Regions from separate parts of the Anoxybacillus sp. B2M1 genome, predicted to be linked through region 2. Evidence: riboswitches for the same ligand, from Rfam matches in the RefSeq annotation. Region 2 holds a riboswitch; the other holds the start of a gene.
What was found. Region 2 has a riboswitch for cobalamin ahead of metE (5-methyltetrahydropteroyltriglutamate--homocysteine S-methyltransferase). Riboswitches for the same ligand answer to the same signal wherever they lie in the genome.
Positions count from the first base shown of each region.

Region 1: it holds a riboswitch for cobalamin, as region 2 does, so the genes downstream of both, GFC28_RS00430 (ABC transporter substrate-binding protein) here and metE (5-methyltetrahydropteroyltriglutamate--homocysteine S-methyltransferase) in region 2, are expected to answer to the same signal.

Region 1 covers NZ_CP015435.1:75,449-91,202, reverse strand. The annotation lists gene serA (phosphoglycerate dehydrogenase) at 1-808, shown strand, start outside; gene GFC28_RS00500 (histidinol-phosphatase) at 1,061-1,873, opposite strand; gene GFC28_RS00495 (hypothetical protein) at 2,169-3,296, opposite strand; gene sigX (RNA polymerase sigma factor SigX) at 3,274-3,822, opposite strand; gene GFC28_RS00485 (hypothetical protein) at 3,934-4,650, opposite strand; gene GFC28_RS00480 (ECF transporter S component) at 4,643-5,143, opposite strand; gene GFC28_RS00475 (cob(I)yrinic acid a,c-diamide adenosyltransferase) at 5,149-5,721, opposite strand; gene GFC28_RS00470 (bifunctional adenosylcobinamide kinase/adenosylcobinamide-phosphate guanylyltransferase) at 5,738-6,151, opposite strand; gene GFC28_RS00465 (histidine phosphatase family protein) at 6,085-6,738, opposite strand; gene GFC28_RS00460 (adenosylcobinamide-GDP ribazoletransferase) at 6,696-7,469, opposite strand; gene GFC28_RS00455 (bifunctional adenosylcobinamide kinase/adenosylcobinamide-phosphate guanylyltransferase) at 7,442-8,026, opposite strand; gene cobD (threonine-phosphate decarboxylase CobD) at 8,023-9,093, opposite strand; gene cbiB (adenosylcobinamide-phosphate synthase CbiB) at 9,068-10,000, opposite strand; gene GFC28_RS00440 (adenosylcobinamide amidohydrolase) at 10,018-11,502, opposite strand; gene GFC28_RS00435 (FecCD family ABC transporter permease) at 11,505-12,557, opposite strand; gene GFC28_RS00430 (ABC transporter substrate-binding protein) at 12,523-13,488, opposite strand; cobalamin riboswitch at 13,626-13,839, opposite strand; gene GFC28_RS00425 (PH domain-containing protein) at 14,055-14,669, opposite strand; gene GFC28_RS00420 (ABC transporter ATP-binding protein) at 15,065-15,754, shown strand, end outside.
Region 2 covers NZ_CP015435.1:2,072,852-2,088,605, reverse strand. The annotation lists gene GFC28_RS10150 (CBO0543 family protein) at 1-465, shown strand, start outside; gene GFC28_RS10135 (dynamin family protein) at 1,704-4,466, shown strand; gene GFC28_RS10130 (sodium-dependent transporter) at 4,869-6,362, shown strand; gene GFC28_RS18865 (methionine/alanine import family NSS transporter small subunit) at 6,380-6,490, shown strand; gene GFC28_RS10125 (hypothetical protein) at 6,642-6,860, opposite strand; gene prpB (methylisocitrate lyase) at 7,489-8,433, opposite strand; gene GFC28_RS10115 (bifunctional 2-methylcitrate dehydratase/aconitate hydratase) at 8,527-9,975, opposite strand; gene mmgD (citrate synthase) at 10,072-11,178, opposite strand; gene GFC28_RS10105 (hypothetical protein) at 11,202-11,444, opposite strand; cobalamin riboswitch at 11,631-11,835, opposite strand; cobalamin riboswitch at 12,297-12,477, shown strand; gene metE (5-methyltetrahydropteroyltriglutamate--homocysteine S-methyltransferase) at 12,780-15,122, shown strand; gene GFC28_RS10095 (acyl-CoA thioesterase) at 15,097-15,576, shown strand.

The DNA.
Region 1 (15,754 bases), 1.8 Mb from region 2:
ACAAGAGCCTCCTGGAGATCATCCGCTTCTTTCTTTTGATAACGTCATTGTCACACCACATCTTGGAGCATCCACAATAGAAGCACAGCTTAATGTGGCTACCCAAGTAGCAGAGGAAGTTCTTCAGTTTTTAAACGGAAAACCAGTCACATCTTCGATTAACCTACCAACATTGTCTAAAGATTTGTACGAAAAAATTCAATCATTCTATACTCTTGCGAAAAAAATGGGAATGATTGCTTCCCAATATATGAATCTTCCTGTTCAAGAGATTACGGTGACTTACGCAGGGACCGTGGCTGATTTAGAAACAACCTACATCACGCGAAGCCTGCTTGCTGGCTTTTTAAAACCGCGTGTCGCTTCGACTGTCAACGAAGTCAATGCAGCTATGATCGCTAAAGAGCGCGGCATTACATTCGGGGAAAAATTTTCTGATCAAACACATGGCTATGCCAACTGCATTTCGGTAACCGTGTATGGCGAAAATAAAACATTTACTATTATGGGTACTCATATTCCAAATTACGGAAACCGCATCGTCTATTTTGATGGTTTTTCGATCGATTTTGCGCCAGAAGGACATCTTCTCTATATTCAACATCAAGATAAGCCAGGAATGATCGGAAAGGTTGGAAACGTATTAGGCAGCCATCATGCTAATATCGCAACCATGCAGGTAGGACGGCAACAAGCCGGCGGAAGAGCGATTATGATGCTTTCGTTAGATAAGCCACTCGACGACGAGCTGTTAGAAAAACTGGTTGATATTGAAGATATTGAATCAGCGAAAAAACTGGAGCTATAAAAGAATAATAGAAAAGGAGAACGGGGCCATCGTTCTCCTTTTTACTGGCTAACCTTTGTTCCTTGATGAAAAAGCCATTTTCCGTTGATTCGCTTCTAAAGGAAGAAGCCACTCCTTGAATTCGTCCTTCCTTTGAACCCCTCCCATTTTCGCTTCGAAGCGGGAGATTTTGGAAAACCTGAAAGAGCGTCTTCTGTCGGGATACGATAAAAGTCCCGACCTGCCGCTAGCAAATTCGGCCGTTTTCTTTGATTATCCTAGCGGAACCGCCTGCCGCTCACCTTTATGGAAGGCGATCAACTCTGTATAGCCCACTTCGCGAGCAAGCGCAATCGCTTGGTCAAAATCAGCGCCAACATGTTCAGGAACATGAGCATCTGATGAAAGCACAATAGGAATTCGTTTATCATGGCACATTTGCAATAAGCGTCTGTCAGGGTACAGTTCGCCTACAGGTTTGCGCAAGCCCGCCGTGCTGATTTCCACGCACGTTTTCGAATTGGCAAGAGCGGTTGTCGCCCTGTCATACTGCTCAAACAAAAACTCTTCATCTTTGGGCACGTAATTAAAGATTTTCACTAGATCCAAATGCCCAATAACATCGAACAAGTTCGATTCCGCCAAGGTTACAACTTGATCGAAATATTTTCGATATGTATCATATAAATCGCGACGCTCCCATTCTTTTCGATACTCAGCCAAATCAATGCCAAAATCATCGATCCAATGAATTGAACCGATGACATAGTCAAAATCATACGCTTGAATAAATGCCGCCATTTCTGCATGCTTTCCTGGTGTATAGTCCATTTCAATCGACATTTTCACATCGATCCCCGCATCCCATGCCTCATGAAACAAACGGACATAGTCAGCCATATCATAATATCTCCGCTCTTCGACCCAAGGGTTGGAAAGAATGTTTTTCGTTTGATAAAAATGATACGCATGCTCAGAAATGCCAAAATGCTGAATGCCTTTCCGTTTCGCTTCGTCGGTGAATTGCTTTAAATAATCAAGCGTCAGCGTTCCCCTTTCCAAATGATTATGGTAATCTGTCAGCATACAATCTCCTCCCACTGTGTTTTCCTCATTATATCTTATTGTTAAGCGGAAGGACAATGATTTGCCTGAATTTTCACCCATTATCCAGCAAGACCAATGAAAAATAACAAGCGAATACACATGACCATGCCGGCCACCGCAAGCAGCCGTTTCATTACATCTTCCATCGCCTAATCCCTCTCCTTTCATTCCTTTGACCATATATGTATTATGTGAAAAGAGAAGCAATTAGAACTGTCCGCTTTCAGTTTTTACGAAACTGTAATAAACCCTCCACCACCACCGATGTTTTTCGCTAGCGTGTGGATAGAGGATTCGGCGCAATCGGGACACGGATGCTTTCTCCCAACCGATAAGGCCCCACCTGTTCCGTGTTGCCTCCCAAAAACGTAACAGAATGAAAACCAAATTCTCTCGCGGTCAGCAGCATTGCTTCAAGCATCCATTGAGATGCAGCCGATTCATTCAAAACAGAGCTGGGCGTAAATTGAACAATAAGATGCTTGCCTTGTTTTTGTATATCCATGATGTGTACATGTTGCGAAATAGACGGACGAAAAATGGCGCTTTTCACCCTTTGCATGCTTTGAAATGCATCTTCAATAGTTGAAAAAGGCTCAGTCGATGGTGCGAGAAACAAAGGATGGGACGGATCGGACTGATAAAAATAATACGCCCGTTTTTTGTGAGAGACACGCAGCGATTCCAGACGACCGATAGATGGCAAATTAATTCCTTTTTTATGTTCTGTGAAAAATTGGACATTCGTTCCTCCAAGCCAACGGATCGTTTCTTCAATGCTAGAGAGAAACACCGTCGTCACGGCCGGATCATTAGAAAAAACCGGATGTTTTTTCGCAACGTGTACCGCCCATTCAGTCTGATCGTCAGAAGCATTAGAAAACGTTATTCGATCAAACCAATGGTTATCTAGACCTAATTGTCCCGCCAATTGTTCTTTGGCGAATTGAAGCTGCCGTTCTCGAGAATGTTCGTTTGGTGAAGCAGAAACGCTAACGGGGATCACCGCTTTTCTATTAAGGTCCGGAAGTGCTAAAACCACAACCTTACGATCCTTAACAATGCGAGAAGCAACTTTGTCCGCTGAATCTGTACTCATCATCACCGCTTGCTTTGGGGACGATTCTTCCGCATTCATCAATACTTTCATTTCGTTTTCATGTTCTTGTGCTTTGTCCTTTTTGGATGACGAAGACAAGTTCAAAGAAGCACCGATCATCATAAAAAAACAAACAGCAGCAACAGAAACAAGAGCGGAGACGATTCGCCCATTTTTCCGAATTATTTTTTTCTTTTTAAGCATCTGGTTATAAATCTCTTCTTTAGAGCGGCGGTCATGCACCAGCGGCATCTGCTTGAGCACTACTTGAATATCGTCTTCACTCCATTGGAATTTTTTCATGATGCCATCCTCCCTTCGCTGCCTCTTCCTCCATTTGCTGTCTTAGATGCTTTAGCGCCCGATGCTGAGTCGTTTTTACTTTGCTTTCCGTCCATCCTAGCGCCTCAGCCGTTTCTGAAACCGATAGCCCTTGAATAAATCGAAGCACCAGCACGCTTCTTTGATCAAGCGTGCACCTTTCCAGACATTGATACATCAATTGAATTTCTTCTTTTTGCAGCGCTACTTCCTCAGGTAACGCCTGCGGATCCTGAATGGGCTTAACTGTCCAATCAAATGATCCAATGATCTTAGCCCTCCAGCTTCTCTGCTTTCGAAAAAAATCGATGGCGACATGGCGCGCAATCGATAGCAGCCATGTTCTTTCGCTGCTGCGCCCTTCGAAACGTCCATATGAATTCAACACTTTTATGTATACTTCTTGAACCAGGTCTTCCGCTTGCTCGCGATCTCGCACCATATAAAATAAAAATTGAAACAGATCATGATGGTATTTTTCATATAGTTCGTCAAAAACGGAATCCATTCTTTTTCCTCCCGCTCTGCCATATTCGTCGTTAAAATTATCCGTTTCGTTACAGGCTCCCTAAAAATTTTACAATAAAAAAAGGAAGAACATGACAGATATTCTTCCTTTTTATTGAACAATCTCAATAGGAAAAAAGTAGCGATTTGTCATTTTCCGAATAGCTTCCTCCATCTCCGGCTGAAAACTAATCAACAGCGAAGTAGCTGGACCCGCTGAAGCATGCAGCGGCAAAGGGCAGTAGCAGCTTGACGCTGTCAGCCCATTATCGTTTAACAGCTGTTGCAGCTCATACCAAATTCCCTTTGACCCGATTGGCACAAGCTCAAAAATTTCCGATCTTGATAATAGTTGACGAAATAATGGCAGCGGAAGCAGACGATCTTGTTTCTTCAACACCTCATCGCCAACAAGCGGCTCGCCAATGACGGCGAATTTGGCATGGCGAGGTGTTATGCCCATTCGCTTTTGCTTGTTTTGCACCTTGCCAACCACCGTAATGCCAAACGCAGATTGCTGTGTGGTAAAGTTCGATTCAGTGCTTCCGACAAGCGGCAAGGAGAGGCTAAGCTCCAGCAAAGCCTGGCGAACTCCTGCACAAAGAGCCCCCCATGATTCATCACCATTAAAATTTTGCAAAACGGCAGCTAGGGGTTCGGCGCCGACGCATAACGCTTCCATCAATGCCACACGCGCGGCAAAATAGCTGACTGTCTCATATGATGCGCAAACAAGATCCAGCTCTTTTAGGCCGATCGCAGCAGAACCGTCGGCAGCAATAACAAGCTCTTCATTTTCGTATAGCGGCAAGAACAATACATCACGCATTGTGCATCTTCCCACGATCCAATATGTTGGTTTTTAGCAGCACCGGCGCTACAATAAAGCAGATAGCAGCATTCAATGCGGTGGCAATAGCAAGAGCCGGCAAAACAGCGACGATAAACATCCCCCCAAAGCTGAAAATAAGCGGAAGCGGCGCAAGAACTACGTTGCCGATAAAAAAAGCAGCATGTGCTGTTTTTCTCCAGCCCTTGTGAAACAGTAAACTAAATATATAAACAAGCACAGCCATTTCCAATGCAATCAGCCCGTGAAAAGCCCCTAACTGAAAACCCGCAAACCAGGCTGATAAAAGGTGGCCAACGGCAGCTACAAGCGCTCCTTCCTTTTTGCCGAGCAGCACACCAGCCACAAGCGCTGGTGCGCTATCAAGAGCAATGCTGCCAAGATGAGTGGGGAATTTTAATAAGGCGCCAACGACAGATAGACTGATGCATAAAATCAAAGCGGCAAACTGTTTCAAATGAAGGTTTCCCATATCGCTTATTGCTCTCCTTTATCACGAAAAACGATCGCGCTTCGTTCATATTCAATGTCATTCACGTTTAGTCTTGCATTCACCACGCGAGCGGCTGCAAAAAAGTAATCAGAAAGACGATTCACATATTGCAAAACAATTTCATTGATCGGCTCCGCCTTGCTCAGTGACACGATGCAACGTTCTGCTCGTCTCGTCACCGTCCGTGCCACATGAATGGCTGCAGCCGCTTTGGAACCGCCCGGCAAAATAAATTTTTCAAGCGGTGGCGCTTCTTTAATATATTCATCAATTCTTTGCTCTAAAAAGGTGACCATTTCTGCTTTCACTTTATATGGAAGCTTTTGATTCACAATGGCTAAATCACCACCGCAATCAAACAGTTCATGTTGGATCTTTTGCAATTCGCTATAAATATCTTGAAACTTCTCTTCTTCAAGCAGTGTCATGGCTTGTCCTACTAATGAATTCACTTCGTCTAATGTTCCGTAGGCTTCTACACGCAAATGGTCTTTGTCTACGCGTCCGCCTATTAAACTTGTTTTCCCTTTGTCTCCCTTTCTTGTATACAATTTCATCTTGATTTTCCTCCCCTTATTTGATTCGTTCGGCCAAACCACACCACAAGCGATCGACACGACTGCATCTGCTTGTCAGCTCTTGGTAGCACCAACCCGTTACATCACGCCAGTTCCGTTCTTCTTCTGTAAGCGGCACAATTCCTTGAGTGATGTCACAACCGATCCATACCACATTTCTTCCCGGCTTATTTTGCTCCCATTGATGCCACGACTGAAAAAACATTGCCCAATGTTCGCGATCTGGCAAGCGCCAAATCAATGCTTCCATCCCTTCAAACACGACAACATTCTCCATCTCTTCCTCCGGAAAAAAATAATCGCCTTTATACCCATTGCACCAACGGTACCACACTTTTTCATTTAATTGATAATAGTCGCACACCCATTTCCGTTTTCCTTGAAAGGCACCTCCACTAACGAAATGCATCGTTTTCGCTCCTTCCATCGCTCGACTGTCGATTGCAGCATAAAACCGCCGCCAAACGGGATCGACCATTCCCAAAATGGACGTTCTAATGAAGCATATCGCTCCAATACATAGCGAATCGGTCCCCCATGTGTAATGACAACAAGATGAGACGATTTTGTATGGCAAGCGAGTTCGAGTGTTTTGTCCAAGGCTTGCTCCATTCGCCGACCAAAATCTCGATAATGCTCGCCATTGGGCGGGGCAATGGAAAAAGGACTTTGAATCCAGCGCTGATACTCTTTTACTTCTTTCAACTCAGCAAACGTTTTTCCTTCCCAATCTCCAAAATTAATTTCACGCCAGTCACTCATTTCCCGAACTAGCACGTCTTCCTCGCCAAACAGCAGGGCGCATGTTTGCCGACAGCGCAACAAATCGCTTGTCACCACGACCTTCGCGCGAGGATAAGCGCGAGGATCTCGTGCTTGGAGACGTGCCTGCTCTTCTAAAGCGAGCGGCACATCCGTAAAACCAATATAGCGTTTCTCTTTATTTGCTTTTGTCATTCCATGGCGAAGAAATGTAAGAGCCAGATGATAAACCATAGCCATGCCTCCGTTCCCTCTACAAACGCTCCAAGCATGTCGCCGGTGATACCGCCAAACTGCTGTTTATAAAATGTTCGCGCCATCCAAAAAGAAAGAACAACGCCAATCAATAATACAAACATCAGATGCGGCTGAAACCATCCAAATATCGCAACAGTCAGGGCAAAAAAAGAAAGAATAAACGCTTGATCCGCTCCCGTTACGTGCTCACGGAACGCGGCTGCCATTCCTGTCGGCTTAGCGAGCGGGGCTGCCATCAGCAAAAGCGCCATAAATGTTCGCGAAAAAAACGGAATGACAACAAAGACGAGCGGCGAGATGCCAGAAACGATTGTTTCATATAAAAATAAAAACCGAAACGCTAAAAGAAACACGACAGATAAAACCGCAAACGCCCCAACTCGTGAATCTTTCAAAATCTCCAGTCTCCTAGCTGTATCGCGATACGAAAAAAACGCATCGCTTACATCCATCCAACCGTCCGCATGCAGCCCGCCCGATAAAAAAATAGACAAAAATAGCAGCGAAAGGGCCAAAAACAACGAAGACGTCGGTGTCCACCTTAACAGGAGGTACCAGCCGGCCAGAGCTGCACCAATCAATAAGCCGACAGCCGGAAAAAAACGAACGGACCAGCGGGCTGTATCTCTTTGCCAATTCACCTCTTTTCGCAATGGAAAAACGGTTAAAAATTGCAAGGCTAAAATCCATCCATCCCTAACAGCCATGGAAGGCACTCTCCTTTTTTTAAAATCGGCACACCATGGTGTACAAGAATCGCATAGTCAGCGCTATGGACAATACGCTGGTGAAGCCAGCCCAGCATTTTCATAAAATGATAGGTTCCTGCGTCTTGCGGCACTCCTCCGGAAAACAGTTCATTGGATACTATGACAAGCGCTCTCACAACAGTGCTCAATTGTGAAACAGTCCGCAGCATCCTCTCAGCTTTCTGCAAGCAAACCGCTTCTATTTCCCACCCCTCTTCATCAAATAACTCGTTCGCAAGCCAATTCGTTAAACAATCAACAAGAAGGATATCATTCGGCCCGAATTGGAAGGCTAACTCATGTAAATGAAGCGGCTGCTCCCACGTGGTCCACTGGATGGATTGCTGACAGCGCCGCCGCTGATGATGAATGATGCGCTCCTTCATTTCTTGGTCTGTTGTTTTCGCAGTCGCAATATAATGGACCGTATTTTGCCGCGAAGCAAGCGCTTGAATGCATTGCTCCGCAATTCCGCTTTTCCCGCTGCGAACACCGCCGCTAATAAAGATCATCATGGCTGCCACCTCGTGAAAAACGATAGAAGCTGATCATTTTCTCTTTGGTTCCTCACAGCAAAGCGCAAATAGCGGCCCTCGAGTCCCATGAAATTTTTTGTATGCCGAGGAATGAATCCCTCTTGTAGCAAATCATAAAATAAGCGATCCATTGAACCACTAGGCGCTCGTAACAAATAAAAATTTACAGCTGATGGTGATACGTAATAGCCCAATTGCCGCAACGCCGCCGTTACTCTCTCTCGTTCCTTCGCGATCATTCGCTTCGTATGGACGACAAACTCGTTCATTGGCAACAGGCGCAGAGCGAGCTGCTGTGCTACTTGGCTTATGCTCCATGGCGGATGAAGTGCTTCAAGCTGCTTGATGATCTCGTGATGAGCTGCGATATAGCCCACACGCACCCCCGCTAAATGATACATTTTTGTTAAGGAACGAAGCACGATCAGATGCGGAAAAAAGTCCAGCCATTTTATAGCGGTAAAAGAAGATTCGCAAAATGGAATAAACGCCTCATCAATCACGACAACCGTCCGTTTTTGCTCCGCTTTTTCCAACAGCCAACGGAGCTGTTGCGGCTCCATCACGATCCCAGTCGGATTATTGGGCTGGCATAAAAAAATAACATCGGTCTGTTCGATCAGCTTAAGCCAGTCCTCTTGCTTGTACGTCCATTGGCTTGCTTCATCAGCCATGATGGAAACAATCTCACAGCCGCGGGCAAGACAAGCGCGGCGATATTCAGAAAATGTCGGTTCCGCAACGCCGATTCGTTTCCCGGAAAATAATTGCGCCAGAAGATCAATACATTGTGAAGCGCCGTTCCCAAGCAGTATTTGCTGAACATCGATCTGCTCCATACGTGCAAGATAGCGCTTCAATTCTGAAGCTGACGGATCCGGATATTCCATTGCCCATTGATAAAACTCCGTTTGTGTAGGCCAGACAGCAAGAGGAAGGGGGAACGGATTGGTATTGACACTAAAATCAATCCATTCATCCGGAATAGAGAGACCGACGCTTTGATATAATTGCTGCGGATTAGCCCCATGTGCCGGCAGCTTCAACGATCATCCCTCCTAACAAAAGCAGTGCAAGAAATACGACAACCGTCCGAAACATCACATGAACAGCTTGGCGAATGTGCTCTTTTTTCAGCTCAACCAGCGCCTCTCCTATTTTCGGACGTTGCGAGATGACGCCTTGATAAGTGTTGGTTCCTCCTAGCTGTACGCCCAACAATGCAGCCATGGCAGCTTCGCCCCAGCCGCTATTCGGGCTTGGGTGCTTGCGGGCATCGCGCAACACCAGACGAAGGCAGCGGCGAATGTGCCGGCTATTTCCAAGCACCATCACAATCCCCGTCAACCTAGCTGGTATGTAATTTAATACATCATCCAGCCGTGCAGATGCCCAGCCAAAATCGCCATATTTCTCATTTTTATAGCCAAGCATAGAATCGCACGTATTAACAGCGCGATAAACTAAAGCCAATGCTCCGCCGCCGACAAGCGCATAAAAAAGCGGTGCCGTAATTCCATCACTCGTATTTTCAGCCACCGTTTCGACACAAGCTCTAACAATTTCCGGCTCATTCAGCGTTTCCGTATCGCGGCCAACAATCATGCTTAGCTCGTTTCTTGCCTTTTCTATATCTCCTTGTTCAAGCGGAATCATCACATTCCACGCTGCCTCCTTTAAACTTTTGGCGGCAATCGTCGTAAATATAAGCAATGCTTCGATTACGATGCCAAATACAACGGAAACGCGGTAGCTTTCATATATGATGATCGAACTGATCCCATAGACCACTGCAACAACGATTCCAATCGTTACGATCCCTTTTGCTCGCCGCATTCGCCCACGATTCAGCCGATGATCCAGCCAGGCAATCAATCGGCCCATTCCGCGCACCGGGTGCGGCAACCAACGCGGGTCACCGATGAAAAAATCAATGACGACCGCTAAAGCCATTGCGAGCAAATGATAGGTCACTTCCCATCGCCTCTCCGTTTTTTATATTTGCGCAACGCTTCCGTTGTCGCCTCATACACAAAACGTCCAATCGCTTTGCCAAGCGGCGTAGCCGTTCCAGCATACTCAAACAAGCGTCCTGTTTGTGATGAGGCAATGGCAATGCAATCAGTGGATGTGCCAGTAGCCAGCGTATGTGTTTCCGGATCAAGTACGTGTGCATCATATAACGCTTTCACTTTCGCTTCCGTTGTCGTCATCATGGCCTGTACAAATGCTGCTTCATTTAATTGGCCATCAATAAAAATAAATACGTTAATCGTACCGATTCCTTCCACTTTCTCCCTTTTTTCCCACGCTTTTGCAGCATCCACCGCATTTCCAACGCCCGCGGTCACCATCACGAATAGCGCCACTTCCTCTTCGCTGCTCTTTATCCATACGGCATCCTCTAAATAGACAGCGGTCATCATGCCAATGGTACGATGCACGGCAAAAGAATGGGATTGTAAATATTGCTTCATTTCTGCCTCTGGATCATCACAGCGATAATGCTTCGGTACATGTCTATTCACAAAGTGTGTAGCCCATTGAAAACCAGCGCCAACCACAGCCGATGACAGCACTTTAAAAGGCTGCGGTGTGGTAATGACAATCTGTTCATCGTCTTGAGCAATCGTTAACGCACTTAAGGAATCGTTCTGTTGACTCGTATCGGAATAGGTCTGAGGAACAAACGTGAGAAGCGGCTTGGACACAACGGGATGCGCTTGACGCCGCACAGACGCTTGAAATACGGTTTCTAATTGTTTTTCTTCAATCATATCGCTTGGTTCGCCGAGTCCCGCCATCTTTCCTTCATGAAGCAACAAAAGCCGGTCACAATATAAGCTAGCCAGATTCATATCATGAAAAATGGCTACAACCGTTAACTGATTTTCTTCTGTCCATTTTTTTAATTGATCTAGCAGTTTGATTTGTTGGGCAATATCCATGTGGTTGGTCGGTTCATCGAGAAAAAGCAAGCTCGGCTTTTGGGCAAGCGCTCTTGCTAAATAGACGCGCTGCCTTTCTCCACCGCTTAAACGGTCGATGGTTTCCTGTTCTTTATGTGCCATCCCCACTTGTTCAAGCGCTTCGGCTACCGCCTGTTCATCCTCCTCTGTCCATGTTGGAAATAACCCTGTTTGATGGGCATAGCGTCCTAACTCTACCGTTTCTTTGACGGTATAGCCAAATGCTGAATCGGCGCTTTGCGGGAGAACAGCGACAAGGCGCGCCAGTTCTTTTGACGAAAAGGAAGCAAGCGGGACGGCGTTCAGTGTAATGGTCCCCTTTTGTAAAGAAAGCTCTCTGCTTAACAGCTTTAATAATGTTGTTTTGCCGCTGCCGTTAGGCCCTAAAATTCCAAAAAATTGCCCTTGTTCCACTGTGAAGGTAATGTTTTGTAATACCGCTTTTTCTCCGTATTGATAGGAAACATCATGAACGTTTAACATCATTTTCACGTCTTCCTTTTCATTCTATTTAAAAATAACCCCGCAAACAAAGGTGCACCAATTAACGAAGTAATGATGCCGATCGGCAATTCACTCGGTGAAATCATGGTTCGCGCCGCTAAATCGGCTAGCACTAAAAAAGCGCCCCCATATAAAAGCGATAGCGGTAAAAGCAAGCGATGATTCGGTCCCGCAACAAGACGAATCATATGAGGAACGACCAAGCCCACAAAGCCAATCGCCCCCGACACAGCAACAGCCGCCCCTGTTAATAAGGAAGCGCCGATTAAAATGACCAGCTTGCGCTTGGCAACATGGACACCTATGTGAGCAGCTGCCTCTTCACCAAAGGCAAAAGCGTTTAACTCGCGGTGATTCACTAATAACAGCAAACATCCTATTATAAAAAACGGAAGCATCATGACAACATATTTCCAGCTTCGCATCGCGACGCTTCCCATCAGCCAAGTAATAATTTGCCGCAGTTCCTCTCCTGTCAGCGCAATCATAAGCGAGATCAACGCGCTGAAAAATGCGCTGAAAATAATTCCGGTTAAAATGATCGTTTCCACTGACATGCGCGGATCGACGGCGCGAGTAAAAAACAAAACGAGAAAAAGAGTCAGCAACCCAAACGCAATGCTCATGATTGGTAATGTAAACGATCCAAACCACGGCAATTGCAGATGAAAGAACAAAACGACGACCGCTCCGACTGACGCGCCCGATGATACTCCGAGCGTGTAAGGATCAGCCAATGGATTTTTTAGCAATCCTTGAAACGCCGCTCCCGCCAACGAAAGGGAAGCGCCGACTAAAAACGCTAAAACAACGCGCGGCAAGCGGATGGCCATCACAATTTGCACAAGCGTATCAGGAATGTCAGGGGACGGCGCAATTCCCCACCATTGCTCTAAAAAAATGTCAATAATAGACGAAAAGGGAATCGATAGTGAGCCTATCGATATCCCTAACAAAATGCACACGACCACCGCTGTAAGAGCGATGATGTAGGCAATCATATTATTTAAAGATTTCCGGATAAATGACTTTGGCAAGTTCCTCTACCCCTTCAACAAGGCGTGGGCCTGATCTTGTGACTAAATCAGAATTCACCTCATATACGCGTTGATTTTTAACCGCCGAAACGTCCTTCCACGCCGGCCGTGCCATCACTTGCTTTACAGCATCCTTCACATAGTCTCCATACGTGACAACAATCACATCCGGATTGAGCGCTACCGCTTTTTCTTCCGTAAACATCGGCCATCCTTCTTGATCGCCAGCCACGTTTTCTGCTGAAATCACTTGCAGCATGTCATTGATAAACGTTCCCTTTCCTGCTGTATAAATTTGTGGCGCCGGCTGCACTTCCACCCATACTTTTACTGGATTTTTCACGTTTTTTGCTTTTTCCTTGATGGCTTCAAGCTTTGATTTCATCTGGTTGACAATTTGATCGGCTTTTTTCGTTGTCCCTGTTGCTTGTCCAATTAATTGGATCGAATGGTAAACATCATCAAATGTTTTGGCATCGTTCACAACAAGCACTGTAATTCCCGCATCCTTCAGCTGCTGCAGGCCGTCCCGCGAATTATGGGCACTCGATGCGTGAGCAAGCACTAAATCAGGCTTGAGTGAAATAATTTTCTCCACGTTAAACTCCATGCCACCAATTTTTTCTTTGTTTTTTACATCTTCCGGATAGTTATCAAAATCACTGACGCCAACAATTTTCTCTCCTAAACCAAGTTCATAGGCAATTTCCGTATTGCTCGGAATTAACGAAACGATTTTTTTCGGTTCGGACTGAATCGTGACCTCTTCCCCTAATCCGTCCTTAACGGTTACCGGGAAAGCAGCTGTTGCTTCTTGCTTCGCATTGGATGAATGAGTGGATTTGTCTGTTTCTTGATTACCGCACGCGGCAAGAAGGCCGAACGTCAGCATCAACACAAGCAGCCACGTATAATACCTCAGTTGCTTCATCATGGTTTCTCCTCCTGCACATATAAATTAAAAAATGCCCATCCCGGACGGAATGAGCAAGAAACGACAAACCATAGAGTTGTGGCAGCATAATAGCCACCTTTTGCCGTTTCGCCATCTCACCCCCCGAAGATTGGAAACATCGAGCAGTCAGGGCAGGTCTACTGACTTATGCTTCATCCTACTTTGAACCTTCCCATGCGGCCAACAGCTTGCCCATCAATACCGCACAGTGGTTATTTCATTTCGTCAGCATTTACAGTTGCGGGGACAGTTCTGGATTCGCACCAGATTCCCTATTAAGCCTACTAGCGATTCGCTCACTTCGGCACCCTTCTGCATCGATATACAATTGTAAAAAATAATCGAACAATTGACAGTTACAATATTAAAGGACGAAAGGCTGTTTGGCAACAAAAAAATGACGGAATTCGCCATTTTTCCCGTCTCTATATTATATGGATCTCATTTTTTAACGCATTGGCGTGATGAAAGCACATCCACCGACTTACCGCAAAAACGACTCGAACAGCAGTTTATCGCCATTCGAGTCGTTTGGATCGCCATTAATTGTTAATATAGCGTTCAAATACATCCCCAAACTCTTTTACTGTATACTGCTTCTTCGTCTCAACAAGCCAGTTGAACGCGATTTGATTTAGCTCTTTAAACTGTTCAGCAATGCTGTTTGGAGTGCTGGCAACACGCCCTAGCACAGAGGAGGCAACATCGAGGCTTTTTCGCGCAAAGTCGAGCGTTGTTTCATTTTCATGGCAAATTTCCGAAATTTTCAAAAGCGCTTTATATAAATCTTTCACTTCTTCCAGATGCTTTTTATGCACATCAATCGAATAGTGCTCCGATCCGATAGTAAATTTAATCTCTACATCTAAATCGACCGTGCCTGCCGTCTCAAGCGATACGCCGGCAATTGGATGCTTATAGTAATCATAACGGCGCAGCGTTCGCTTTTTACTTGTCGCGCTCGTCCCATCTAAATGAATAAGCGCTCGGTTAGTAAAGCAATATTCATCTGATTTGGACTTAATCAAAAAATAAATCTTTTCTTCATCTTCATGCATCACATAATCGTCTGCGTCCACTTTATCATAATTTTCGGGTTTAATGACAGAGCCGATATCACTTAATCCGAGAACATCAGCAGCAACTTTGCCAAACATCCAGCATCTCCTCCCTTTTCTTTTCCTACAATCCCATTATACCATCCATTTGCTTTCCAGACCCGATAAACAGAAAAAATAAAAAATGGATTTATAGCCGATTCAAAAGCACAATCCTTTTTTTTACAGATGGAGGCAGATCATAGAACGCTGTCGAATACAGTTTTTTACAAACGTCATTCTTCGCTGAAGCCTCCGTGCCTTGTCACAGGATCAAGAAGCGCTGCGAGTGCTATAATATATTTATGATGATGTCCCAAAGTTCATATTCTGTTCATAAACATCAAGTACAATACATACACGACAGCATAAAAAATCATGGCAAAAAGAGTGGTGATCAAATCGTGGAAAAGCAATCATTAGAAGAAAAAGCAGACTGGCGCTCGTTTATCCGGATGATTCAAGCAACGAAGCCGTCTAAAATGATCATGATTATTGCGCTATTCTTAAGCGTGGCGTCTTCCATCGTCAGCTTAACGATTCCGCAATTTACGAAAAAAATGATCGACGGCTTCACCGTTTCATCATTAAATAAAACGACGATCATTTTGCTTGTTGGCGCCTTTATTGCGCAAACAATCGCTAGAGGCTTCTCCATCTACTTGATTAACTATACAGGAGAAACGGTTGTATCAAGAATAAGAGAACAAGTATGGCAGAAGCTGCTGCATTTGAGCATTCCTTACTATGATCGTCATCGTACAGGGGAAACGGTTAGCCGAATTACAAATGATACCGCTATTGTGAAAGGATTAATCACAGAGCATACAGCCAACTTTTTCAATGGCATTATTTCCATAATCGGCTCTGTCGCATTATTGCTGTACTTAGATTGGAAAATGACGTTGACCATCTTTATTCTGCTTCCACTAGCCGTTAGCATTATGATCCCGTTAGGAAGACAAATGTTTAAAAACTCTAAAAGGCTGCAGGATGAAACAGCGCAATTTACTGCTTTTATTACACAAGTGCTGTCAGAAATTCGCCTTGTGAAATCATCCAATGCGGAACAGCTTGAATATGAAAAAGGGAAAAAAGGCATTTCGCATTTATTTCGCTATGGATTGAAGGAAGCAAAAGTTCAG
Region 2 (15,754 bases):
ATTCTTTATTTTTCCATTATTGTATTTAATCTTATTGCGATTATGATGAAAAAGAAATTAATGCGCATTGAATATTATAGCTGCATTTTATTTGCATTGTTTACTTCAGAGATCGTCGACCGATTTGCTGAAAAATATGATCTGTATGGTTTTTTCTATCCTTTTATGATCGAAGCCAAAACGTTATTGGTTTTATTCGGAATATATCCTGCAGCTTCCATGCTCATTATTAACTGGTATCCTTACGATGGAACGTGGAAGAAAAAAAGCTTATATCTGTTGGGCTGGAGCATTTTTTCCACTTTTTATGAATGGTTGGCGGTACGTGTCGGTTTTTTATATCATCATCATTGGAATTTATGGTATTCAGCGATCTCCTATCCTTTTTTATATGGAATGCTTATTCTTCAAGTTTCTTTCTTCCGCAGGCTAAGCAAAGCTGACATGATCTCACCAAAATCATGATATACATATTGAAGACTCGTAGCGCTAGAGAAAATGGCCCCATTTATTGTCCTCGTTCTATATACCTGATGAATAAACGGTATCTGCTAAAGCTCGCGGTCGGAAAACAAGTCACTGACTTGTCTTTCGACCGGCGAAAGCGGATGATCAACGCTCGCACATATGGGATCAAAGGTTGAGGGGGCAAGTGATATCGATCATCATGCTCTATCATGCCATAGGGTATATTGGAGATCAAATAAATGATCTTTTGGCAACTGGAGACAAATCACTGGAAGAGTTTTTGTCACGCGTTTACACGCTACAGAAGCTCAAAGCAACGCTGCTTTCAGAGCTATCTATAGCTCAGGAAACGGTTTATGATTCGATCCAGTGATTGGACGAAAAACGATACGATATCCTAAAAATATTCCATTTCACAAGTGTTAATAATCCGTTATTTTACTAAAAACATGGAATGAATGAGCTAGACGCCAGCGTTCTTGTTCGAGGAGGGCATGCAATCTAGCTTGCCGACTACAGCAGAAAAGCGGGGAATCAAGCAATGTCAATGGGGGGGGATTGGATCATCAACACACCTGATTCCATTTATTTAATTTATAGGAAGGAGGTAGAGAGAATTCTGCAAAGTGTGATTTTCATTTTTCTGTTGTTGATGAAATTTTTAGTTATGGGCCTCTATATGGGATCTATTTTTCCGAAAACTGGATTGTTTTTTACATCGTGATAAAAATCTGTATCATAAATGAAAGCAATTTGAAACCTTATGAAAATGTAAGTCTGCTAGAATACTGTGGACGGAAAGAGAATGATGCGTGTTGATGATCAGACTGCTAGAATCGCAAAGGAAACCGATGAAGTTAGGAAAGAGTAAAAAAGAAAAGGTATTTCACTTTTTTCATCTAATATATTAAATAGATATGGGAAAATGACGATAACAGAGAATCAAAGATTCTATTCTGTTCGATAAAATTTTGCTGGCGTAGCAACAAATACTGATTGGATCATTCGTATTCCGTAAGCTTTTTGTTATCACCTATATCTTGGTGAACATTCGGCTATTGGTATTCGATCAAAGGAATACAAGCGCCATTATATTGCCGTATATTTTCAATATATGATGTGATCGGGAGCCTAAGCATATAAATGGTTGTCATCGTTCATCATCATGCCTCACATGAAGAGGATATCGTCTATAAGAATGATAGACAATGAAATATAGAGATCGGGGGATAAGAATGATGTTGGAGAATCAACTGATCAAAAAAACATTTTATGAAACATTTATGACGCCGGGAGAGAAGGATCCCGTTCATTTACTTGGAGAGGCATTTCTTGAAGGATATAAAGACGGTACAGCTGATATCTCGGCCATTCGTTTTGCCCAAGGAGAGGTATATTTTCACAAAAAGGATTATGAAGCGGCGATTTTTAAATGGGAAAATACCCACAACGACTTAGAGCCGTGGGCGAAGAAAAACATTGCTGATTGTTATTATGAGCTTGGACAGCTGTCGATGGCTGAAGAGATTTATAAATCTATTGAAGCAGAAAGCGCCGTTTTGCAAGCAGAGGTGTTGCTGCAGCTGTTTTCCTTGTATATCGATCAAGGCGATATGGAGAAAGCGGATCAAATTATTAAACAAGCAGTAGCGTTTCATCCGGATTATGGAAATGTGACTGAAATGGCTCGTAGCTTTTTCGAAAAGCATCGAGATTGGAAAAGCGCAATCGAATTGGCGGCAAATGAGGCTATTCGGACAGAGTCGCAGCGTTGGTTTGATATGTTAATCGATTATGCAGAACGCGGCTATACAAAGCTTTTCGAGCCATCGTATTTTTTAAAGTGCTTAGCTGTATTGTATGAATTGGATCAAGGAAGATTTGAACAGCTGGCGGAAGCGCTATGGACTCATTATCAAAATGATCGGGCCTATTTTTCATGGCTTCAGGAATTTAATGAGTTATTCTTTCATTTAGGAGCGAACCGCAAGCAATCGTGGAAAAGATTATCCGAACTGTATCAGGATACGTATTTTGAATTAATTAGCGGAGCTTACTTATTAAGAGATGTGGAGAATTTTATCCCTAATCTTTTAACAAACTGGATCAAAATCGCCAATCATTCCTATGTTTTGTTTGCTTCTGCGGCTGTGCTGGCATGGAGTGAGAAATTTCCGAACAGCTTAAATGACGAGATTGTCCGCGAGGCCGAAGATCTTATCTTTCAAGCGAAAAATGAATTTGACGGCTTAGAATATAGCCTTGAATTATTTAATTCCATTGTTAGATGGGCGGAGTCGCAGAAGGCAGACCGTGGCTACCGCTATAGATGGCTGATGCAGGAATTGATGGATTTGCAGACATACCGTGTTTTTGTAGCGGGAGCTTCAGGAAACGGCAAATCTGCGTTTGTCAATTCACTTCTTGGCGAAAATATTTTAACGGCTCCGACCTCTTCTATTATTGTCTTTAGAGGAGGAGAAGAAACGGAGATTCGAAAAGTATCAGATGATGAGTTAATTACTTTAAACTTTCACGAGTTTCAGGAAGCGATTGATAGACGACTGAACAAGCAAATGAACAGCTCCATTATGGAGTTTTCACTGCCAGCGCCTATTTTACAAGAGAATCGCCTGGCGCTTATTGATACACCTGGATTTAATCATCGAAGCCGACTGGAAGAAGCGGTAGAAAACTATTTGCACTTAGCGGATAGTGTTTTATTTGTATTGGATGTGAATGATCCGTTTACTGAAAATGAACAAGAAATTCTTATGTATATTCGGGAGTGCGCGCCGCATCTTCCTGTGCATTTTCTAGTAAACAAAATGGATGAAATTTATGATGAGCATGAAGCAGCTGCCATTTTAGAGGAGACACGCTCAAGGGTGCAGGCTTATTTTCCGAACGCAAAGGTATTGGCCTATTCCTCTTATTTAAGAAGCCGGAAGCAGCAGCATGAGATTCACGAATTTTTTCGAAGCCTGAACCATGGCGTTACAGAAGCGGACAGGGTCGAAAAGATGCTAATATTTACCCGACAGTTTATTCATCATTTATTGAGTAAATGGACGGAAATGGAGGAAAAATTAGCGGACTCCATTCGCTGGAATGAAGAGATGGTGGCAAAGCTAAGCGGTGCCATCAATCAGTTGGCGGATTTAAAAAATGAAAAAGTGCGGACGATTACAAGGACCTTCGATAAAGTATTAGCGGAAGTCAAGGAAGATTTAATGGAGAAGATTCCGGAGATTTTGCGCGGATGCTCTGAGATGATTCAAGAAGACAGCGATTTCCGCAGCATTCATTTAGAATTAAATGATGAAATGAATCGAAGAATCGACGCTCATGTACATGAACGCGTGTTGCCGAAGCTGTATCGTTTGTTGCAAGATTGGATTGACACAGCGAATGATGAGCTGAACGATTGCCAAGCGTTCCTCCATGAAATGGGCGAAGGATTTAATAAACTGTTTGGTGAAGAACGGCTTCAGCTGCTATGCGATTTTAGAGTGCTTGATGACTGGCAGCGTGATGCTGATCGAATGACGAGCAGTGTAGAGCTGGAAAAAGTGAATATTTTTCTGCGCCGTACCCCATATCAAATATTATTGAAGGGTGCCGGAAAATTGTTTGGAGTATTCCAGCAAAATAATCTCATGTTATATAATAGATATAAACAATTTGTTGAAAATGAGGATTATATCGATGTGACAGAATCCATTATCAAGCAGCTGCTTCTGCAGTTCGAGCTGTTTGAAAAAACGCTTGAGCGCGATATTTCTATTTTCTTCCGTAAATCGTTTGCAGCGCTCAATCAGACAGTGGATGAAATGAAAACAGAGATTTATAAAAAAGAAAAAGATTTAGAAAAGATGAAAACAAATCCAGAAATGTATCATGATCCGCTCACGTTATTTGCTGTCAAGCTGCGCCAGTATGAATGGATGGTCGTATCAGCAAACAGGGGCTTTTCAAGCGTAACCAAGTCGCGCTAAAACAACTGGATGATTGTGTCTGATTCCAATCGTCGATTCTCAGCAAGGGAATCGACGATTTATTATTTTAAACAAAATATTATATTTATACATTTTTATAGATAATACAATTGATTCTTTTTAATATTTTTGAGTTTAAGATAGCATTGTTCGCTGCCTAAACGTAAAAAACAATTCAAATTCCATGATGATGAAAAGAATGTGTCAAGTCGCATCCAGAATATACTGATTAAAGTATATTTTCTGAAATATTATTTTGACAGTGATAATAGAAAAGAGTATAATTTTTATATAATTTAAAAAATCTGAAAAAACTATTAATTCAGATTGATTTTTGTTGGAGATGGCAAAAAGAGAGGGTGTTCAGCCAAAAAACTAACGAATTAAAGGAGGGCTATTGGCATGGAAAATCGACAGCAATGGGGGACACGCGCTGGATTTATTTTAGCTGCTGCAGGATCTGCTATCGGATTGGGGAATATTTGGAGATTTCCAGCCGTTGCTTACGAAAATGGCGGCGGAGCGTTTTTTCTTCCCTATCTATTCGCTCTACTGACAGCAGGGATTCCTATTCTTGTTCTGGAGTTTACGATTGGTCATAAGTATCGCGGTTCTGCGCCTTTATCTTTTTTAAGAATCAACAAAAAGGCCGAATGGATTGGTTGGTGGCAAGTACTCATTTCTTTTGTTATTTCTACGTATTATGCAGTGATTATCGCTTGGGCGATATCTTATACTGTGTTTTCATTTAATTTAAAATGGGGAAGCGATACGGAGAAATTTTTATTTGGAGACTATTTGAAGATTGTGGAAACCCCAGGACAGTTTGGTGGAATTGTTCCAGGTGTTTTTATTCCATTAATTCTTGTTTGGGCGGTTACGCTTATCGTTTTATTTAATGGAGTTAAGAAGGGGATTGAAACAGCAAATAAGATTTTTCTTCCCACATTAGTCGTGTTATTTTTAATTATTGTCATTCGAGCAGTGACATTGGATGGAGCAGCAACAGGGCTAAATACATTTTTTAAGCCAAACTGGGACCGGATCTTAGAAGGAAAAGTTTGGATCGCTGCTTACAGCCAAATTTTCTTTAGCTTATCTATTGCATTTGCCATTATGATTACTTATTCAAGCTATCTTCCAAAGAAGTCAGATTTGACAAACAATGCTTTTATCACAGGATTTGCCAACTCCAGCTTTGAGTTGCTGGCAGGAATCGGAGTCTTTAGTGTGTTGGGCTTCTTAGCACAGCAGCAAGGAAAAACTGTGGAAGAGGTCGTTTCTGGCGGCGTCGGTCTGGCGTTTGTTGTCTTCCCGCAAATTATCAATGAGTTTCCGGCATTTAATCAGTTTTTTGGCGTTCTATTCTTTTTATCATTAACATTAGCAGGATTAACTTCGCTGATTTCGATTTCAGAAACGTATGTGGCAGGAATTCAAGAAAAGTTTGGCGTTTCCCGTCATAAAGCAGTAGCGATAGGCGGGGGCTTGGCCGCTATTTTGTCAATTTTGTTTGCTTCTAAAGGCGGGCTTTATTTCCTTGATACAGTTGACTACTTTATTAATACTTTCGGGGTTGCCTTAGCAGGATTGGTTGAGGTCATTTTCATTGCATGGATTGTGCGTGAACTGAATCATTTGCAAACGCATGCTAACAATATTTCAGATATTATGTTAGGAGCTTGGTGGAAAATTTGCTTAAGTGTCATTACACCGCTTGTGCTAGGCTACATGATGTTTGATAATATTCGAACGAACATTGCGGAAAACTATGGCGGTTATGAAACTTGGTTTGTGACAGTGTTTGGTTGGATTGTTGCGGCTCTGGTCGTACTTGTTGGATGGATGTTTTCAGCAAAACGGTGGCCTGCAGGGGCAATATCTAAAGTAGACTAGGGAGGAGGTTTCAATACATGGAAACAAGTGCCATAGTCATGATGATCGTGGGAATTGTAGTGATTTGGGGAGGACTTGCAGCAAGCATTACGCATGCTGTAAAAAAAGCAAGAGAAAGTAAAGCTTGAAACGTCATTATATATGTTTTAAAGGACAGGGAGAAAAACGCTCTCTGTCCTTTTTGCTTTGTATAGAAGCGATCGCGGACAGCAAAAGCTTTAGATAAGGAAGAGATTATTTCTATGGATGTATATCGTTGAGTAGATCGAAAATGGCTCGTTATCTTTTGTTTCTTTTGTATTCGGAATGATATAAATCATCTACCCTTTTAGCGGAATACCATTGTCCCAAAAACAGGGAAAGAAACATAAACACGGCTCCAACAGCTAACCCTGTCCGATAATAGCCTAAAAAGAACAATAAAAATGAACCGACAAGTGCTGAAATCATAATCACTAATAACCAATTTTTTATTTTTTCTTTAACGTCGGGCTTCATCCTTTTTCACCTCCGTTTTTTTCTTATCTTTCCCTTATGTATGCCGTACGTTTCAATGCTTGGCAAGGATTCATCTTCTATTCGTACGATTTGATGCTGGGGTGGTTCTGTATAAGGCCAAAAGATTCAATATTATTTTATCACAAGTGTTGATGAGCCATTCGCTTGCCGACTACGACAGAAAGGCTAGGAATCAAGCGATGTCAATGGGTTTTTACTGGATCATCAACCTCCTTGTTATTTTACATATAAATCCAGCTGCAATTCTAGCTACGGAGAAATCTATCATTTAGATAGATTAGCGTTCCGGTCATCAGCATAGGGCTTCTTTTTATTACCTTGAAATATTGAATCATGGAGGAAAAAGATAGAGGAATAGGAGAGGACAAGCGATCAAGAAGCAGGACTAAAACGCAAATGCTAGATTGTTGACAAACGACCTTCATATAAACATCTTTTGTTCCGTTTGCATCCTCACTCGGCTGTGGTGCTTATCTGTCAACCGTTTTGAAAGCATCAATAGACAAAGTCAGCATTGACTTTGTCTATAACTTATTCTCCTCATGCTCATCAGTGATGAACATGAGGAGAGTGCGCCTTTACTTATGGAGTCAGGGAAAACATGTGTTCATTTGTAGCGTTGATCAGCTTCTCTTTCATTTGACAAGTCATCATCAGGAAGAACGGTTTTTGCAATGGTCTGATCGAGAGCTTCAAAATCGTAATAATGAATGACATCATATAATTCTTTGCGTGATTGCATCTGGTCAAGCTCGTTTTTTTGCGTGCCGGTTGTTAAAATCGCTTCATATACTCGCTCATACGCTTTTGCAGCAACCCGAAGCGAAGTGACCGGATAAATGACCATAGAATAGCCGAGAGATGCAAATTCTTCAGCAGTATAATATGGAGTTTTTCCGAATTCTGTCATATTTGCGAGCAGCGGAATCGAGATGGCTTGTTTCATCTTAGCGAAATCGTCTTTGCTTGTTAATGCTTCTGGAAAAATGGCATCTGCGCCTGCTTCCGCATATCGGCGTGTCCGCTCAATCGTTTGCTCAATTCCTTCGACGGCATACGCATCGGTGCGAGCCACGACCACAAGTGAAGGGGCTACTTCCTTCAACACTTTAATTTTTTGTACCATCTCTTCTGGAGAAACGAGCTTCTTACCATTCAAATGGCCGCATTTTTTTGGCAGTTCCTGATCTTCGATTTGCACGGCAGCCACACGTGCTTCCACCATTTCTTTTGCTGTGCGTGCCGTGTTAAGAATGCCGCCAAACCCTGTATCAATATCCACTAGCAACGGCAAATTGGTCGCACGAACTAGCTCTCGTGCTCGCTGTGCCACTTCTTCTGAAGTAATAATGCCTAAATCAGGAAGCCCACGGCTGGCGGTAAACGCTGCTCCTGATAAATAAAGAGCTTGAAAGCCGACTTTTCTGGCAATAAGGGCCGCCATTCCGTCATGAGCGCCTGGAATTTGCAAAATTTCCGGGGCGTTCATTAAATAGCGAAATCGTTCGGCAAGTTCGTGTTGTGTTGATTCACGTTCGACAATCCAAACCAAAGGAGCTCCCTCCCTTTCCAATGAATTTTTCAAGGCATAAGCATTCATTTTCTCCTAGCTTCAAGAGAAACCTGCTTTAGTATTTTTAAATGATTAAATGACAAATAAATCGACAAATTCATGTACAGGGGTAGCTGCGAGCCGGTCTTGATCGAGAGAAATGTCTAAGATGCGGTCAATCTGTTTTTTTGGAAAACGTGTTTCAAGGTTTTTCGTGTATTTTTCTAATAATTTAGGGATTGCTTCCTGGCGGCGGAAACGATGTCCGATCGGATATTCGCGGACGATTTGCCTTGTTTCGCTGCCATTCTGAAAGCGAATTTGTACGGCGTTAGCAATCGAACGCTTTTCTGGATCAAGATAGTCACGGCTGTATTGTTTATTTTCGATAACGGTCATTTTCTCGCGAAGGGCATCGATTCTTGGGTCTTGCGCGATTTCGTCTTCATAGTGATCAGCCGTTAAATTTCCGTAGATAAGACCGACCGCTGTGATGTATTGAAGGCAATGGTCGCGATCGGCAGGATTATGCAATGGCCCGGTTTTATCAATAATGCGGATGGCTGATTCATGGGTTGTAATGATAATCTCCTCAATTTCGTCCAGGCGATCCTTCACTTCAGGATGGAGCTCAATGGCGCACTCGACTGCTGTTTGGGCATGGAACTCAGCAGGATAAGAAATTTTGAAAAGAACATTCTCCATTACATATGATCCAAGAGAACGAGCAAGCTTCAACTTTTGCCCTTTGAATAGCACATCTTCAAATCCCCAATTTGGTGCGGAAAGAGCAGTTGGATATCCCATTTCACCTGTTAAAGACATGAGTGCAAGACGAACAGCTCGACTTGTTGCATCTCCAGCAGCCCACGATTTTCGCGATCCTGTATTTGGGGCGTGACGATATGTACGCAGGCTGGAGTTATCGAGCCAAGCATTCGATAGGGCATTGATTATTTCTTCGCGTCCCCCGCCGAAAAGCTTGGTGACAACAGCTGTCGACGCCACTTTAACGAAGAGTACATGGTCTAATCCTACGCGATTTAAACTATTTTCCAGTGCAAGCACTCCTTGAATTTCATGGGCCTGAATCATCGCTTTCAGCACATCGCTCATGTTCAGCGGCTTTTTTGCTTGCGAAATATTGCGGCGGCTTACGTAATCGGCAGCGGCTAAGATGCCCCCGAGATTATCAGAAGGGTGTCCCCATTCCGCAGCTAGCCATGTATCATTATAGTCAAGCCAGCGAATCATGCAGCCGATATTAAATGCACCTTGGACGGGATCAAGAACAAAAGAAGTTCCGGGAATGCGGCAGCCGTTAGGAACGACGGTCCCTGGCACAATGGGGCCTAACAGTTTTGTGCATTCCGGATAGCGGAGTGCAAGAATGCCGCAGCCTAACGTGTCCAATAGGACATAGCGAGCTGTTTCGAATGCTTCATGACTTTCGATTTTTCCGTTAAGAACATAATCCGCAATTCGAACAAGCAATTCGTCTGTTTGTTGTTTTTCATTATTTTTTATTAAAACTTCACTCATGAATCTCTTCCTTTCTAGACTCCATTTATATTATGATAAAAAGAAGAGGAATTGCTGGCCCCAATTCCTCTTCGGGTGAGCGTTTAATCTGCTTTTTCAGTTCACTTGCAGGTGGCGCTCTCCGACATATTTGACGCGAGGGCGGTATAGCCGGTTATTGTTATGCTGTTCAATCACGTGGGCGCAAAGGCCGGCGGTTCGGGCACTAAAGAAAATCGGTGTGTAAAGCTCAATTGGAATACCAAGCAAATAATAGACAGGAGCAGCATAGTAATCTAGATTTGGATAGAGTCCTTTTTCTTCTCTCATAATTGTTTCTCCCGCCTCGCACATTTCGAGCAGAGTCGTGTCGCCGCGGACTTCGCTAAGCTCTTGAAGCGCCTTTTTCATAAGCAAGGCTCGTGGATCCATCTTTTTCATGTATACGCGATGACCAAATCCCATAATTCGTTCCTTATTGGCTAGCTTTTGATAGAGCAGCTGTTTGTATTTTTCTGGCGATTCCGCTTCTTTGAGCATATACATCACGGCCTCGTTGGCTCCTCCATGAAGATGCCCCTTTAACGATGACACAGCCCCTGTCAATGCTCCGTACAAATCGGCGTGGGTGGAGGAAATGACGCGCGCTGTAAATGTCGAGTTTGGCAGCTCATGCTCAATATAAGCGATGAGCGAACGGTAAAATATTTCCACTTCCAGCTCGCTTGGTTGCTTCCCTGTCAGCATATATAGAAAATTGGCGCTGTAAGAGAGTTCTTGGTGCGATGGAACGACTGGCTGGTTATGCAACAAGCGATGGCTGCTTGCAATAATGGCAGGTACTTGAGCCAAAAGCTTAATCGCTTTTTCTTTATTAGCCGCTTCTGTTCGTTCATCGAGATGTGGGTCAAAGCTGGCTAAAACGGAAATACCGGTTCGCAGTGCATCCATCGGATGGGTAGTTTGCGGCAGCTGCTTCAAAATTTTCACCAGTTCTTGCGGCAGTGTTCTTTGTGTGTGAAGCTGCATTTCAAAGCGCTCTTTTTCTGGCTGTGACGGTAGTTTTCCTTCAATAAGCAGATGTGCTGCCTCGGTATATGTTTTGGTTTCTGCAAGCTTGATCAGATCATATCCCCGGATGACGATTTCTTCATTCTCCACATCAAGAAATGAAATTTTCGTTTCAGCCGCTATGATTTCTTCTAATCCTGGACGAAATTCCAAAAAGATCCCTCCTTAATTTAAAATCATTTGCTTTCGTCGGCCGACTCCTTGCTGAAAACAAGTTCTTGTCGTATTTCTTGATATGCTTGCTGCAAATTAGCACGGCATGATGGCTGTTCTGACAAAGGGAGGCGGACGGCAATTTCCGATTGATAATGATCGTACAGATCCATTAAAGAAACGGGTGGATGTTTTGTAAAATTGTTCATGACCGTTTGCTTAAACGCTTCCAAAAAATATTGCTTTGTTCCGAATGTGTTGTGCATGATGTCTGTCCTTTCGTTCTCAAGTTCCGATACGATTCGAATGATGGACATGCGCTTGAAGCAAATAAAAAAAGCATCTTCGCAAATGAAGATGCTGAAAAAGCGCATACGATCCCCTATGAAAAACATATACAAAAAAACATATGTTTTTCCGCTTCCTCAACACCCCCTATCCTCGTAGGTTTTTGGTGTGGACCGAATCAGGCAGGTCTCCTGGCTTATGTTCATCGCTTCCTAGCCCCTTCCCGTTGATATGTCAAGCATTCAACAGTGGTTTTGGCAGGTTGCTCCCATTTACAGTTGCGGGACAGCGTCGGATTTGCACCGAACTTCCCTTTTAAACCGGTCAAGCGCTCTTTTGCTTACCGGTACCTGATCCTAACCAACGTTATTCAATTTTCAAGTTCACTATATCATATTTTTTCTGAGACGAAAACAAAAAAATTCTTAACTTTCTAACAGGTGGCCTGGGCTGCTTCCGACAGTGTTCGATCATGAAAGTTATCTAGATATAACTTAAGGATAAAAAATGAGAAGGTGATGCTCCGATTTCGACGGTTGAGCATTCGAACAACACGGTCTACAGCTTATTGGTTGATACTTGTTACGCTTTGAAACCGGAATGCTCTTTTTGAATGATTAATCTTAATAAAAGCGATCGACTTCTGTCGAAATTAGATTTGCGCCATGAATCAGAAGACTTAATCTCCTTGACAATTTTTTCGAAGAATGATAGGGTTATTGTAAAATTTTTCTGATACTTCATGACAGGCTTAGAATGGAGGTTTGAAGCGTTTTTTTCTTGGCGAACAAGAAAATAAATGTGGGAACAGGTTCCAAAGGTGAGTCAAGACTAAATGGCCCAGTCCAAGGCTCCCTGCGGATGAAAAGGGAAGACCGGTGAGATTCCGGCACGGTCCCGCCACTGTAATAGAGGAGCTTTCCGCTTTACTGCCACTGATCAAAGATTGGGAAGGCGAGCGGAAAGCAATGATCCTTAAGTCAGGAGACCTGCCTGTTCTGACAACACTGCTTTTACCTACGGAGGATAGGGAGGTGTTCATCATGGACAAAGGGATTAATCCTTTTTTATGGCATTTCTAGCTTCCGTTGGAGCGTTAGGAATGCTTTTTTATTATTCGGAAAAAGAAATATGACGTCAAATCGCGGTGAATGCGGGGAGATGTGAGGAGAAGAGCAACTCAGCTGGAAGGATGAACGGGAAACCGAGCCATCGAATGGACAACATAGATTTCCTATCAGGCAAGTCCCGCCTAAAGATCAGGTAGAGAGTGGAAAAACGATAAAAATAAAATGATAGGAGAGAACGAGGAAATGAAATCAAGCAATCTTGGCTATCCACGTATTGGGGAAAAACGAGAGTGGAAAAAAGCATTAGAATCTTTCTGGAATGGAGAGATAGACGAAAAAATTTTTTTGGACACGATGCAGTCCATTCGGCTAAACCATATCAAAAAGCAGCGGGAAATAGGGATTGATCTTGTGCCGGTTGGCGACTTTACCCTTTATGATCATATGCTTGATACAGCGGCTATGTTTGGTTTCATTCCTGAACGTTTCGATTATCAGGGGGGAGAGGTTCCTCTCTCAGTTTATTTCGCGATGGCGCGCGGCAATGAAAAAGCACCAGCATGCGAAATGACGAAATGGTTTAACACCAATTATCATTACATTGTTCCAGAATGGAGCAAGGAACAAAGCTCCCGCCTGCATATAACAGAAAACAAACCATTAAAGGATTTTCGGGAAGCGAAGGAGAAATTAGGAGTTGAAGGAAAACCTGTTTTGATCGGACCTTATACGTTTATGAAGCTTTCCAAAGGCTATGATGAAAAGCAATTTTCCTATTTTCTATCATTGCTGCTTCCGCTTTATGAGCAAATACTAAAGGAGCTGGAGCGCGAGGGGGTAAAATGGATACAGATTGATGAACCCATTCTTGCTACTTCCTTAACCAAAAAAGAGATGGAGGAATTTGTATCTGTTTATGAGCGGTTGCCTCAAGCTGCTCCTAACTTAAAGATGATGTTGCAGACATACTTTGAGGCAGTAGACTGGTATGAAGAACTAATGAAACTTCCTGTTAGCGGGATTGGCCTTGATTTTGTTTATGGCCTAGAGAAAAATTTGCGCCATTTATCGAAGAGCGGTTTTCCAGAAGATAAAGTGCTAGCGGCAGGGGTGATTGATGGACGCAATATTTGGCGGACTGACCTGTCGGCAGCCAGCCGTCTCGTGGAAAAAATTTTGCATTCTGTCCCATCTGAACGGTTATGGCTGCAGCCATCAAATAGCTTGCTGCATGTCCCTGTTACGACAACATACGAAAAAACATTGCCTTTGAACTTGCAGCAGATGCTGGCATTTGCTGACGAAAAGCTGGAGGAGCTTGTGTATTTAACAGAACGATTCATCGATGGCCAAGGAAAGCGCGCTCATTATTATGCTCAAAATCAACAAGCGCTTCATTTATGGAAAAAGGATGCTTCAAGATATAATGCGAACGTGCACAAGGAGTGCGAGAACCTAACGAAGGCGCAGCTTGAGAGAGCATCATCCTATTTGGTACGGCAAAAGAAGCAGCAAGAAATAAGCCAGCTTCCAATATTGCCAACGACAACAATTGGCAGTTTTCCACAGACAGCAGAAGTGCGGAAAGCGCGCCAAAAGCTCAAAAAAGGCGAGTGGAGCCAGCCACAATATGAGCGCTTTATTGAAGCAGAAATTAAGAGATGGATCGACATTCAAGAAAAAATAGGATTAGATGTTTTGGTGCACGGTGAATTTGAAAGAACCGATATGGTCGAATTTTTCGCCGAAAAATTAGGGGGCTTTGCCTTTACTGAAAATGGATGGGTGCAATCATATGGTTCGCGCTGCGTTCGCCCGCCGATTATATACGGCGATGTCGAATTTTTGCAGCCGATGACGGTTAAGGAAAGTGTATACGCACAATCGTTAACAGAAAAAATAGTTAAAGGAATGCTCACAGGTCCTGTCACTATTTTAAATTGGTCATTTGTTCGTGATGATCTGCCTCGACATAAAGTAGCGGAGCAAATTGCCCTTGCGTTGCGAAACGAAATCAAAGCACTAGAGGAATCAGGAATTTCAGTCATTCAAGTGGATGAGCCCGCTTTGCTTGAGGGACTTCCTCTAAAAGAAGAAAAGAAGCAGGAATATTTAGAGTGGGCTGTACGGATGTTTCGTGTAGCCACTTCCATTGTAAAGGATGAGACGCAAATTCATACTCATATGTGCTATTGTGATTTTTCGTCTTATCTGCCTGTCATCAATCAAATGGATGCAGATGTAATTTCAATTGAAACATCCAGAAGCCATGGTGAAATGATTTCTGTTTTTGAAAAAGAAACATATCCGAAAGGAATTGGATTAGGCGTTTATGATATTCATAGTCCGCGAGTTCCGTCTGTAGCGGAAATGGCGGAAATGATTGAAAGATCTCTGCAAGTCTTGAACCCGGAACAATTTTGGGTCAATCCCGATTGCGGGCTAAAAACGCGGAAAGAACAAGAGACAGTAGCCTCTTTAAAAAATATGGTGGCTGCTGCCAAGTTGGTGCGTGCGAGATTGCTGGAAGAGAAAAAAGAATGGGAGGAAGGAAAACGCTATGACGCAGTCAAAACGAGCAAGTGAGTCACGGACACTATTAACCGATTTAGTGCTCCCATCAGATACGAACCATCATCATACTATTTTTGGCGGAAAAGTTATGGCATATATTGATAAAATTGCTTGTATTGCGGCGATGAGGCATTGCCGGAAGCCGGTGGTGACAGCTTCAAGCGATTCCGTAGATTTTCTTGCTCCGATCAAGGCAGGAGAAGCCATTTATTTAGAGGCCTATGTAACATGGGCCCATCGAACATCAATGGAAGTATTTGTGAAAGTAGAGGCGGAAAATTTATTGACAGGAGAAAGGAGAGTAACAGCTCATGCCTATTTAACATTTGTTGCGTTAGATGAATCAGGAAAACCAACTTCTGTGCCAGCCGTGATCCCAGAAACAGAAGAGGAAAAACAGCAATACAGGGATGCGGAGGAACGGTATATGTTAAGGAAGAAAAGAAAGCAGAGATGGAAAATGTAAGTGAAAAAGGTGTGTCGTTCAGCAGTCAAGCGTTTATAGCCTTATATCCCATCTGGATGCACAAAATAGAGCCGATTTCGTTTCGGCTCTATCTTTTTGTTTTATGAAATAAATCTCAGTTTCTGTCATTTATCATTTTCCTCTATATGAGGATAATCATCTTATTGACATGTTAACA